3 regions of the Klebsiella quasivariicola genome follow, and region 1 is predicted to be linked to each of the others. Evidence: predicted binding sites of a transcription regulator. Region 1 holds the regulator's gene; each other region holds the start of a gene.
What was found. The regulator CRP, encoded in region 1, controls carbon source genes, mostly activating them, when cyclic AMP is high. The targets are predictions, from matches to a motif close to ATGTGANNNNNNTCACAT.

Region 1 (3,283 bases):
CAGCCTTGCCTTTCGCAAAATCTTCGCGCAGCTAAACCTGCACGCCGCGGAGGTGGAAGGCGACAGCTTTCATCGCTACACCCGCCCGGAAATGGACATGGCGATCCGCAAGGCGCGGGATCAGGGCAAACATATCAGCTACTTTGGCCCCGAGGCGAACGACTTCGGCCTGCTGGAGCAGACCTTTGTCGACTATGGCCGCCACGGAAAAGGCCAGTCGCGGAAATACCTGCACACCTATGACGAAGCCGTACCGTGGAATCAGGTGCCGGGGACCTTCACTCCCTGGCAGCCGCTGCCAGAGCCGACGGATGTGCTGTTCTATGAGGGGCTGCACGGCGGGGTTGTCACACCGCAACATGATGTGGCCAGCCAGGTCGACCTGCTGGTCGGCGTGGTGCCTATCGTTAACCTCGAGTGGATCCAAAAGCTAATTCGCGACACCAGCGAGCGCGGCCACTCCCGCGAGGCGGTGATGGACTCGGTCGTCCGCTCGATGGAAGACTACATCAACTTCATTACGCCGCAATTTTCCCGTACCCATATCAACTTTCAGCGCGTGCCGACGGTGGATACCTCCAACCCGTTTGCCGCCAAAGCGATCCCCTCGCTGGACGAGAGCTTTGTGGTGATCCATTTCCGCAATCTGCAGAATATCGACTTCCCGTGGCTGCTGGCGATGCTGCAGGGGTCGTTTATCTCGCACATGAACACCCTGGTGGTGCCGGGCGGTAAAATGGGGCTGGCGATGGAGCTTATCATGACGCCGCTGGTCGAGCGCCTGATGGAAGGTCGTAAGATCGGCTAACCGAAAAAACCCCGGTCAGGCCGGGGTTGAGATTTGATACAACAGCAGGCAAAGACTATGCCTCGATCACTTCATAGGAGTGGGTGATCTTCACCGCTTTTTCCAGCATCAGCGCCACCGAGCAGTATTTCTCTGCCGACAGATCCACTGCCCGGGAGACGGCGGCATCTTTCAGCGCCTTACCGGTCACGATAAAGTGCAGATTAATATGCGTGAACAGACGCGGCGCCTCTTCGCGGCGCTCAGAGGTCAGCTTCACTTCGCAGTTGGTCACGTCGTGGCGACCTTTTTGCAATATGGAGACCACATCGATCGCGCTGCAACCGCCCGCCGCCATTAGCACCATCTCCATCGGGCTGGGAGCCTTATCCCCGGAGTTGCCATCCATCAGAATCTGGTGTCCCGATGCGGACTCCCCGATAAAGGTTAACCCTTCTACCCATTTCACACGCGCTTGCATAAAATTTAACTCCAGTATCGCAATATTCCTGTCAGATTACGCGCACATAACAATTCTCGCAACGGAAGGCGACCTGCGTCATGCTGAAGCGAGACACCAGGAGACATGCGGCGAAAGCTATGCTAAAACAGTCTGGATGCTACAGTATTACATTGATGTACTGCATGTATGCAGAGGAGTTCACATTACGGGCTGTCGAAAAATCATCAGCCAGCTTCCCAGGTATAGGGAAACAATACGATTGCATGCCCGGACGCCGTGTAGTGTCGGCGCCCGGAGATAGCTTATAACAGAGGATAACCGCGCATGGTGCTTGGCAAACCGCAAACAGACCCTACCCTTGAATGGTTCTTGTCTCATTGCCACATTCATAAGTACCCATCAAAAAGCACGCTGATCCACCAGGGTGAGAAAGCAGAAACGCTGTACTACATCGTTAAAGGCTCCGTGGCTGTACTCATCAAGGATGAAGAAGGTAAAGAGATGATCCTCTCCTACCTCAACCAGGGCGATTTCATCGGTGAATTAGGCCTGTTTGAAGAGGGTCAGGAGCGTAGCGCCTGGGTACGGGCGAAAACCGCATGTGAAGTGGCCGAAATCTCTTATAAGAAATTCCGTCAGCTGATCCAGGTTAACCCGGACATTCTGATGCGTCTCTCTTCGCAAATGGCTCGCCGTCTGCAGGTCACGTCTGAGAAAGTGGGCAACCTCGCCTTCCTCGACGTGACGGGCCGTATCGCCCAGACGCTGCTGAACCTGGCGAAGCAACCGGATGCCATGACCCACCCGGACGGTATGCAAATTAAAATTACCCGTCAGGAAATTGGTCAGATCGTCGGCTGCTCTCGTGAAACGGTTGGCCGTATTTTGAAAATGCTGGAAGATCAGAACCTGATTTCCGCCCACGGTAAAACCATCGTCGTCTACGGCACCCGTTAAGTTGCTAAGCGGCGTATTGCTCCTGCAGTACGCCGTTTTTGTTTTTCCCTCATGTGGCGCAGGCTGATTTACCACCCGGAAGTCAACTATGCACTGCGGCAAACGCTGGTGCTGTGTCTGCCTGTGGCCATCGGTCTTCTGCTCGGCCATCTCCAGCAGGGACTGCTGTTTTCCTTAGTCCCCGCCTGCTGCAATATTGCCGGTCTTGATACCCCGCATAAGCGCTTTTTCAAACGCCTGATTATCGGCGGCTGCCTGTTTGCCGGATGCAGCCTGGTGGTACAGTTGCTGCTCGCCCAGGCGATTCCCCTGCCGCTTATCCTTAGCGGTCTGGCGCTTTTGCTTGGCGTCACTGCGGAAATCAGTTCGCTGCATGCGCGTCTGCTGCCCGCATCGCTGATCGCCGCCATCTTTACCCTGAGCCTGGCGGGCAATATGCCCATCTGGGAGCCGCTGCTAATCTACGCCTTCGGTACGCTGTGGTACGGCGTGTTTAACTGGTTCTGGTTTTGGCTGTGGCGCGAACAGCCGCTGCGGGAGTCGCTCAGCCTGCTTTACCGGGAGCTGGCCGACTATTGTGAAGCCAAATACAGTCTGTTGACCCAGCATACCGATCCGACGACCTCCCTGCCGCCGCTGCTCACCCGTCAGCAGAAGGTGGTCGATTTGATCACCCAGTGCTATCAGCAGATGCATATGTTGGCCGCCAACCAGCGTAACGACCACAAGCGCCTGCTGCGGGCGTTCCAGATGGGGCTGGATCTGCAGGAGCATATTTCGGTTAGCCTGCATCAGCCGGAAGAGGTGCAAAAGCTGGTGGAACGCAGCCATGCCGAAGCGGTGATCCGCTGGAATGCGCAAACCGTCGCCGCCCGCCTGCGGGTGCTGGCGGATGACATGCTCTATCATCGCTTCCCGCAGCGCTTTCAAATGGATAAACAGATCGAGGCTCTGGAAAAGATCGCCAGGCAACATCCGGATAACCCGGTCGGCCACTTCTGCGCCTGGCACTTCAGCCGCATCGCCCGGGTGCTGCATACCCAGCGCCCCCTGTATGCCCGGGATCTGATGGCCGA
Region 2 (3,283 bases), 380 kb from region 1:
CACCAGCTCGCCGGCAGCCACTTCCACGCCGTCCAGGTAGTCTTTAACCAGACGTACCGGGTTGGACAGTTTGTCTTTCAGGTAATTAACAACCGGCAGCAGAGAGAATTCTTCGTTGTACTCGCCTTCGGTCGGACGACCCAGGTGAGAAGTAACCATGACTTTCGCGCCCTGCTTCAGCGCCAGTTCAATGGTCGGCAGAGAGGCACGGATACGTGCGTCGCTGGTTACTTTCCCGTCTTTAACTGGTACGTTCAGATCCGCACGGATAAAAACGCGTTTACCAGCCAGATCCAGATCGGTCATCTTAATTACAGACATGGTGAATCCTCTCGTTGATTCATAAAGTTTTGTCGACGTTTATGCGTCGAACCTGAAACCAATAGCCGCCATCGCTAACGTCGTGTCGAGCATTCGGTTAGCAAAGCCCCATTCGTTATCGCACCAGACCAGCGTTTTGATCAGATGCGCGCCACTGACCCGGGTTTGCGTGCCATCGACGATGGCACTGTGCGGATCGTGGTTAAAATCTGTCGAGACCAACGGTAATTCCGTATAGTCAACTATACCATGAAATGCACCTTGTGCTGCTTTTTGCAGCAACTGGTTGACTTCACATGCTTTTACCGGTTTTTTTACCGTCACGCTCAGGTCAATTGCCGTCACGTTTATCGTCGGTACCCGCACGGCAATCGCTTCAAAACGGTCGTTAAACTGCGGGAAAATACGCGTTATCCCTGCCGCCAGTTTGGTATCCACCGGAATGATCGACTGGCTGGCCGCGCGGGTACGCCGTAGATCCGGATGGTAGGCGTCAATCACCTGCTGGTCATGCATCGCCGAGTGAATGGTGGTGACGGTGCCGGACTCGATGCCATAGGCATCATCTAACAGTTTAATGATCGGAATAATGCAGTTGGTGGTGCAGGAGGCGTTGGAGACAATGCGGTGCTCGGCGCGGAGTTCATCCTGATTGACGCCATAGACCACCGTCGCGTCGAGGTCGTTACCGCCGGGGTGGGAAAAGAGCACTTTCTTCGCCCCCGCCTGCAGGTGCGCTTCACCGTGCTCACGGCTCCCGTAAACGCCGGTGCAGTCAAGCACTACGTCTACCGCCAGCTCGCGCCAGGGCAGCGCCGCAATGGTCGGCTCATGCAGCAGACGGATGGCATCATCACCAACAAACAGCTGCTCGCGCTCCTGACGGACATCCCAGGCGAAACGGCCATGGCTGGTGTCATATTTCAACAAATGCGCGATGCCCGCAGCATCCGCCAGTTCATTGATTGCCACCACGGTGATTTCCGCACGACGCCCGGATTCATATAGAGCACGAACCACGTTGCGTCCAATGCGACCGAAGCCATTAATCGCGATGCGAATGGTCATAGATCTCCTGCAAGGCTGTCCCTGTTATAGAGGTGGCTGACAGAGTAATCCAGCAACGCTCTGAGGGGAACCTTACCAGCTGCAAACTGCGACTGATTGATTAATTGTCGAACATTTAAACGACTGAAACGCTTCAGCTAGAATAAGCGAAACGAGGAATAAAAGGAATGTTTGTCCAGTGCAATAAACCAGCTATATGACTCACATCACATTTTCGCTGGAATAATTTACAAGTACATTACATGATTCAGGAATAGCCGATACAAAAAAGCCGGGTGCGAGGTAACAGAAAAACGGTAACCCAGGGGTTACCGTTTTTGGTGTTTGCCCCTCTCCTGTGGGAGAGGGTTGGGGTGAGGGCATCAGCCCGCACCGTACCAGCAATTACAGCAGCGCTTTCGCTTTAGCGACCACGTTGTCGACGGTGAAGCCGAACTCCTCGAACAGCTGCTCAGCCGGCGCAGACTCACCGAAGGTGGTCATGCCAACGATGGCGCCATTCAGGCCAACGTATTTGAACCAGTAGTCCGCAATACCGGCTTCCACAGCAACGCGCGCAGAAACGGCTTTCGGCAGTACGGATTCACGGTAGGCCGCATCCTGCTTGTCGAATGCGTCGGTAGACGGCATGGAAACCACGCGCGCCTTCACGCCTTCGGCAGTCAGTTTGTCCCACGCGGCCACTGCCAGCTCAACTTCAGAACCGGTGGCGATGAAGATCAGTTCCGGCTGGCCGGCGCAATCTTTCAGCACATACCCGCCGCGGGCCGCGTTTGCCAGCTGCTCTGCGGTACGCTCCTGCTGCGCCAGGTTCTGACGGGAGAGAATCAGCGCGGTCGGGCCGTCCTGACGCTCCACGCCATATTTCCACGCAATCGCGGATTCCACCTGGTCACACGGACGCCAGGTGGACATGTTCGGGGTCACACGCAGGGAAGCCACCTGCTCTACCGGCTGGTGAGTCGGGCCGTCTTCGCCCAGACCGATGGAGTCGTGGGTGTAGACCATCACCTGACGCTGTTTCATCAGCGCCGCCATACGTACCGCGTTACGCGCATACTCGACGAACATCAGGAAGGTGGAGGTGTACGGCAGGAAACCGCCGTGCAGCGCGATACCGTTGGCGATAGCGGTCATACCGAACTCGCGTACGCCGTAATGAATGTAGTTACCCGCGGTGTCTTCGTTGATCGGCTTAGAGCCAGACCACAGGGTCAGGTTGGACGGCGCCAGGTCGGCAGAACCGCCGAGGAATTCCGGCAGCAGCGGGCCGAAGGCTTCGATGGCGTTCTGAGAGGCTTTACGGCTGGCGATTTTCGCCGGGTTGGCCTGCAGCTTCGCGATGAACTCGTTAGCTTTGGCGTCGAAGTCAGACGGCATCTCACCTTTCATACGACGGGTGAATTCGGCCGCTTCCTGCGGGAAGGCTTTGGCGTAAGCCGCAAACTTCTCGTTCCATGCGGCTTCTTTCGCCTGGCCTGCCTCTTTCGCATCCCACTGGGCATAGATCTCAGACGGGATTTCAAACGGCGCGTATTTCCAGCCCAGCGCTTCGCGGGTCAGCGCGATTTCCGCGTCGCCCAGCGGCGCACCGTGGGAATCATGGGTGCCTGCTTTGTTCGGCGAACCGAAGCCGATGATGGTTTTGCACATCAGCAGGGACGGTTTATCGGTGACCGCACGCGCTTCTTCTACCGCGCGTTTGATGGCGTCAGCGTCGTGACCGTCCACGCCGCGCACCACGTGCCAGCCGTAGGCTTCAAAACGTTTCGCGGTATCGTCGGTGAACCAGCCTTCAACGTGGCCGTCGATGGAGATGCCGTTGTCATCATAGAACGCCACCAGTTTGCCCAGTTTCAGGGTACCGGCCAGGGAGCACACTTCGTGAGAAATG
Region 3 (3,283 bases), 800 kb from region 1:
CCCGGCCGCGGATCCTGTTCGATATCATGCTGCCGCAGGTTCTGCCGACCATCGGCGTGGCGCTGGTGCTGTCGACGGTGACCATGATGTCGGTGCTATCGGTACCGTTGATGATCGGCGTAGGCACCCCGACGATGCTAACCGTGGATATGGCGTTTCGCGTTAATTCCTACGGTGATTACGCGGTGGCGAATGCGCTTGGCGTGGTGTCGCTGGCGATCTGCGGTGCGCTGTCGTGGTTTTACCTGCGCCACAGCCTGCAGCAAAAAGGCGGTGAATCATGAAAGCGCTGAGCCTCGCCTTCTCCCCGACATGGTGGGTGAAAGGACGCCGTAAAGTGCGCGCCAGCCCGGTGCTGCAGACCCTGCTGCTGTTGTTTATGCTGCTGGCGATGTTTGGTCCGCTGCTGAACCTGTTGATCTGGACCGTAGCGGAAAGCTGGTATTTTCCCCATTCTCTGCCCAGCCAGTGGGGTCTGAAGTACTGGTATCAGGTCTTCAATCCGTACAGCGATGTCTCCAGCTCGCTGTTAACCAGCGTGCTGATCGCTCTGCTATCGGTGGGGGTCTGTTTGCTGATTTCCGTACCTGCCGGCTATGCGCTTTCCCGGCGGAAAATGCCGCTACGGGTGCTGTTTATGCTGTTGTTTCTCATCCCGCAGGCCTTTCCCAATCTGACGGTATACATGAACATTGCCCGTTTGTTTTATCAGTGGGGATTGAACGGCAGTATCGCGGGGGTGGTTTTGGTGCATAGCGTGCACGGCCTGATGTACTCGGTGTGGATTTGTGTAGCAGCCTTTTCGTCTATCGACCCGCTGTTGGCGCGGGCATCGCGTAACCTTGGCGCCGGGCCGGTGTATACCTTCTGGCACATTGTGCTGCCGCAGGCGGCGCCGGGGATCGTTGCCGCCAGCATCTTTGTTTTTCTGGAGTCGCTGGATGAGTTTACCGGCACCTTTTTCGTCGGCGCGCCGGATATCACTACGCTGCCGCTACTGCTCTATAACGCCAGCATGTCGGGTAACTATCAGGTATCGTCGATTACCGCGCTGATTTTGCTGGTGCCGTCGCTGCTCTTTATGGCGGTGATCCATAAATTTATGCGTCCGGAGATGATGGCAAAACTGGGGAAGTAGGGCGTATAAAAAACGAAAAAGCTTCCCGGTGGGAAGCTTTTTACGCTCAGGTCATCATCATTGGCCATTCTGGCGGCGTCTGACTCATGACTTCAATCATCACATCTTTGATATTGCCCCAGATTTTGGCAATATCGAGCAGGGTGATGCCCAGCAAACCGGTGGCGAACCAGCAGGCGGCGGCCAGGCCGAGGCAGCTACAGATCACCGCCAGACCGGCATAATCGCTTTTGCGAAGCTGAATATTCAGTGAGCTGGCGAGAAACATCAGTACTGCGCTCACCAGGGGCCAGCGCAATAAAACAACACTGGTAGTAATGGCCATTTACCTATCCTCAAAGAAAGTCGGGGAGCCATAGATGACCTGGCGCGACTGACGATGGCATAGCGCTCTGGTCTCAACTGGCAAACGAGAGAGTGATGAAACGTCATTTCTGTTTCATCAACTTGTGTGAACTATATCACACTTGTCGCTTTATTCACCAGCCAAAAAATGAGCTTTCGCTGCGCTTAATAAGCCTGTTATTTGTGTGGATATCGTTCCGTAAAGTCCGGATCCTTATTTTCTTCTCTTGCTAATGATTATTATTCTGCGGGTTTTATTACCAGTTCCTGTTTATTACACGGAGAAACCGAGTCAGATGCGCGTCTATTCTTAATCTGACGAGAATATCTTTCGAATACCTGATAAATAAGTATTATTCAACACCACCAGCTGAAAAGCTGACGCCCTGAAGGGCTGGCAGATATCTGCTGATGTCTATCGCAGTCGCGATTGCTAACGTGTTCGGGCTACCTTAATTAAGGCATATCGCATGGATGTAAGCGTAAATGGGTGACAGTGCGCCGCATAAGGCGCTAAGACTCGTCGGAATGGGGTTGGTTATTTTATTGCCGGTGGTGCTGGCACTGTGGTTTGCCCAGATCCGGGCGAAAGCCGAAACCATTGATCAATTACACTCATTTTCGCAACTGGCGCTGCAAAAAACGGAAATGGTCATCCGGGAAGCGGATCAGGCACGGGCAAAAGCCAGCGAGTATCGTGGTGAACTGTGTTCAGCGGATCACCAGCGTTATTTACTGCATATCGTGCGCGGTCTGCTGTATGTGGAAGATCTGATCTACGCCAATGGCCAGCGCTTTATCTGCTCGACGTCCGTTCATCCAGAGACCGGCTGGCGGATGCCGGCAGCGAATTACACCAAAAAGCCGGACGTGGCGATTTATTACTATCGGGATACGCCGTTTTACCCGGGCTTTGCCATGAACTATATGCAGAAGGGGCCCTATGTGGTGGTGGTCAACCCCTACTCGTATAGCTCAGTGATCGCCAGCGATCGCGATTTGGCCTATGGCGTTTTCGATACTAAAACTAACCTCTTTTTCTCGCTGAGTAATAATGTTGAGCCCGCGGAACTCCAGAGGCTAATTCGCGAAGGCGATACATTTTTTCATCAACATGGTCGGGTTTACACGATTGCCCGCTCCGCTATCCGGCCGATCGCGGTCATCATGTCTACCTCGCGGGCCAGCTACTACCACAACTTCTGTAACCAGGTCAGCCTGACGCTGCCGCTGGGGATCATTTGCAGTATTTTGCTGGTGTTGGTGTGGTCGCGTACCCGTCGGCAATATCATTCGCCGCGCAATATGCTGCAGCGGGCCCTGAGCTGCCGCCAGTTGCGCCTGCACTACCAGCCGATTATCGATATTAAAAATAACCGCTGCGTCGGCGCGGAAGCGCTGCTGCGCTGGCCGGGGTTTGACGGCCCGGTGATGAATCCGGCGGAGTTTATCCCGCTGGCGGAAAATGAAGGCATGATCGCCCAGATCACGGACTATGTGGTGGACGAACTGTTTTATGAAATGGGGGAGTTTCTGGCCAGCCATCCGCAGCTGTACGTGGCGATCAATCTCTCTGCTTCAGATTTCCATTCGGCGCGGCTCATTTCACAGATTAGTGAGAAAGCGCAAAGCTATGCGGTGTGCATTGGGCAGATCAAAATCGAAGTGACCGAGCGCGGGTTTATCGACGTGGCGAAAACCACGCCGGTGATCCAGGCGTTCCGCGAAGCTGGCTACGAAATTGCGATCGATGATTTCGGCACCGGCTACTCCAATCTGCATAATCTGCATGCCCTGAAC

Region 2: epd (erythrose-4-phosphate dehydrogenase) is a predicted target of CRP. The motif match lies at 1,584-1,601, and genes of this name have one in related genera.
Region 3: B8P98_RS25925 (YjcB family protein) is a predicted target of CRP. The motif match lies at 1,588-1,605, and genes of this name have one in related genera.

The regions. Positions count from the first base shown of each region.
Region 1 covers NZ_CP022823.1:406,594-409,876, reverse strand. The annotation lists gene B8P98_RS01945 (phosphoribulokinase) at 1-808, shown strand, start outside; gene B8P98_RS01940 (OsmC family protein) at 864-1,268, opposite strand; gene crp (cAMP-activated global transcriptional regulator CRP) at 1,575-2,207, shown strand; gene B8P98_RS01925 (YccS/YhfK family putative transporter) at 2,259-3,283, shown strand, end outside.
Region 2 covers NZ_CP022823.1:786,576-789,858, reverse strand. The annotation lists gene pgk (phosphoglycerate kinase) at 1-321, opposite strand, end outside; gene epd (erythrose-4-phosphate dehydrogenase) at 361-1,389, opposite strand; gene tkt (transketolase) at 1,774-3,283, opposite strand, start outside.
Region 3 covers NZ_CP022823.1:5,149,369-5,152,651, reverse strand. The annotation lists gene B8P98_RS25935 (ABC transporter permease) at 1-284, shown strand, start outside; gene B8P98_RS25930 (ABC transporter permease) at 281-1,138, shown strand; gene B8P98_RS25925 (YjcB family protein) at 1,185-1,463, opposite strand; gene B8P98_RS25920 (EAL domain-containing protein) at 1,970-3,283, shown strand, end outside.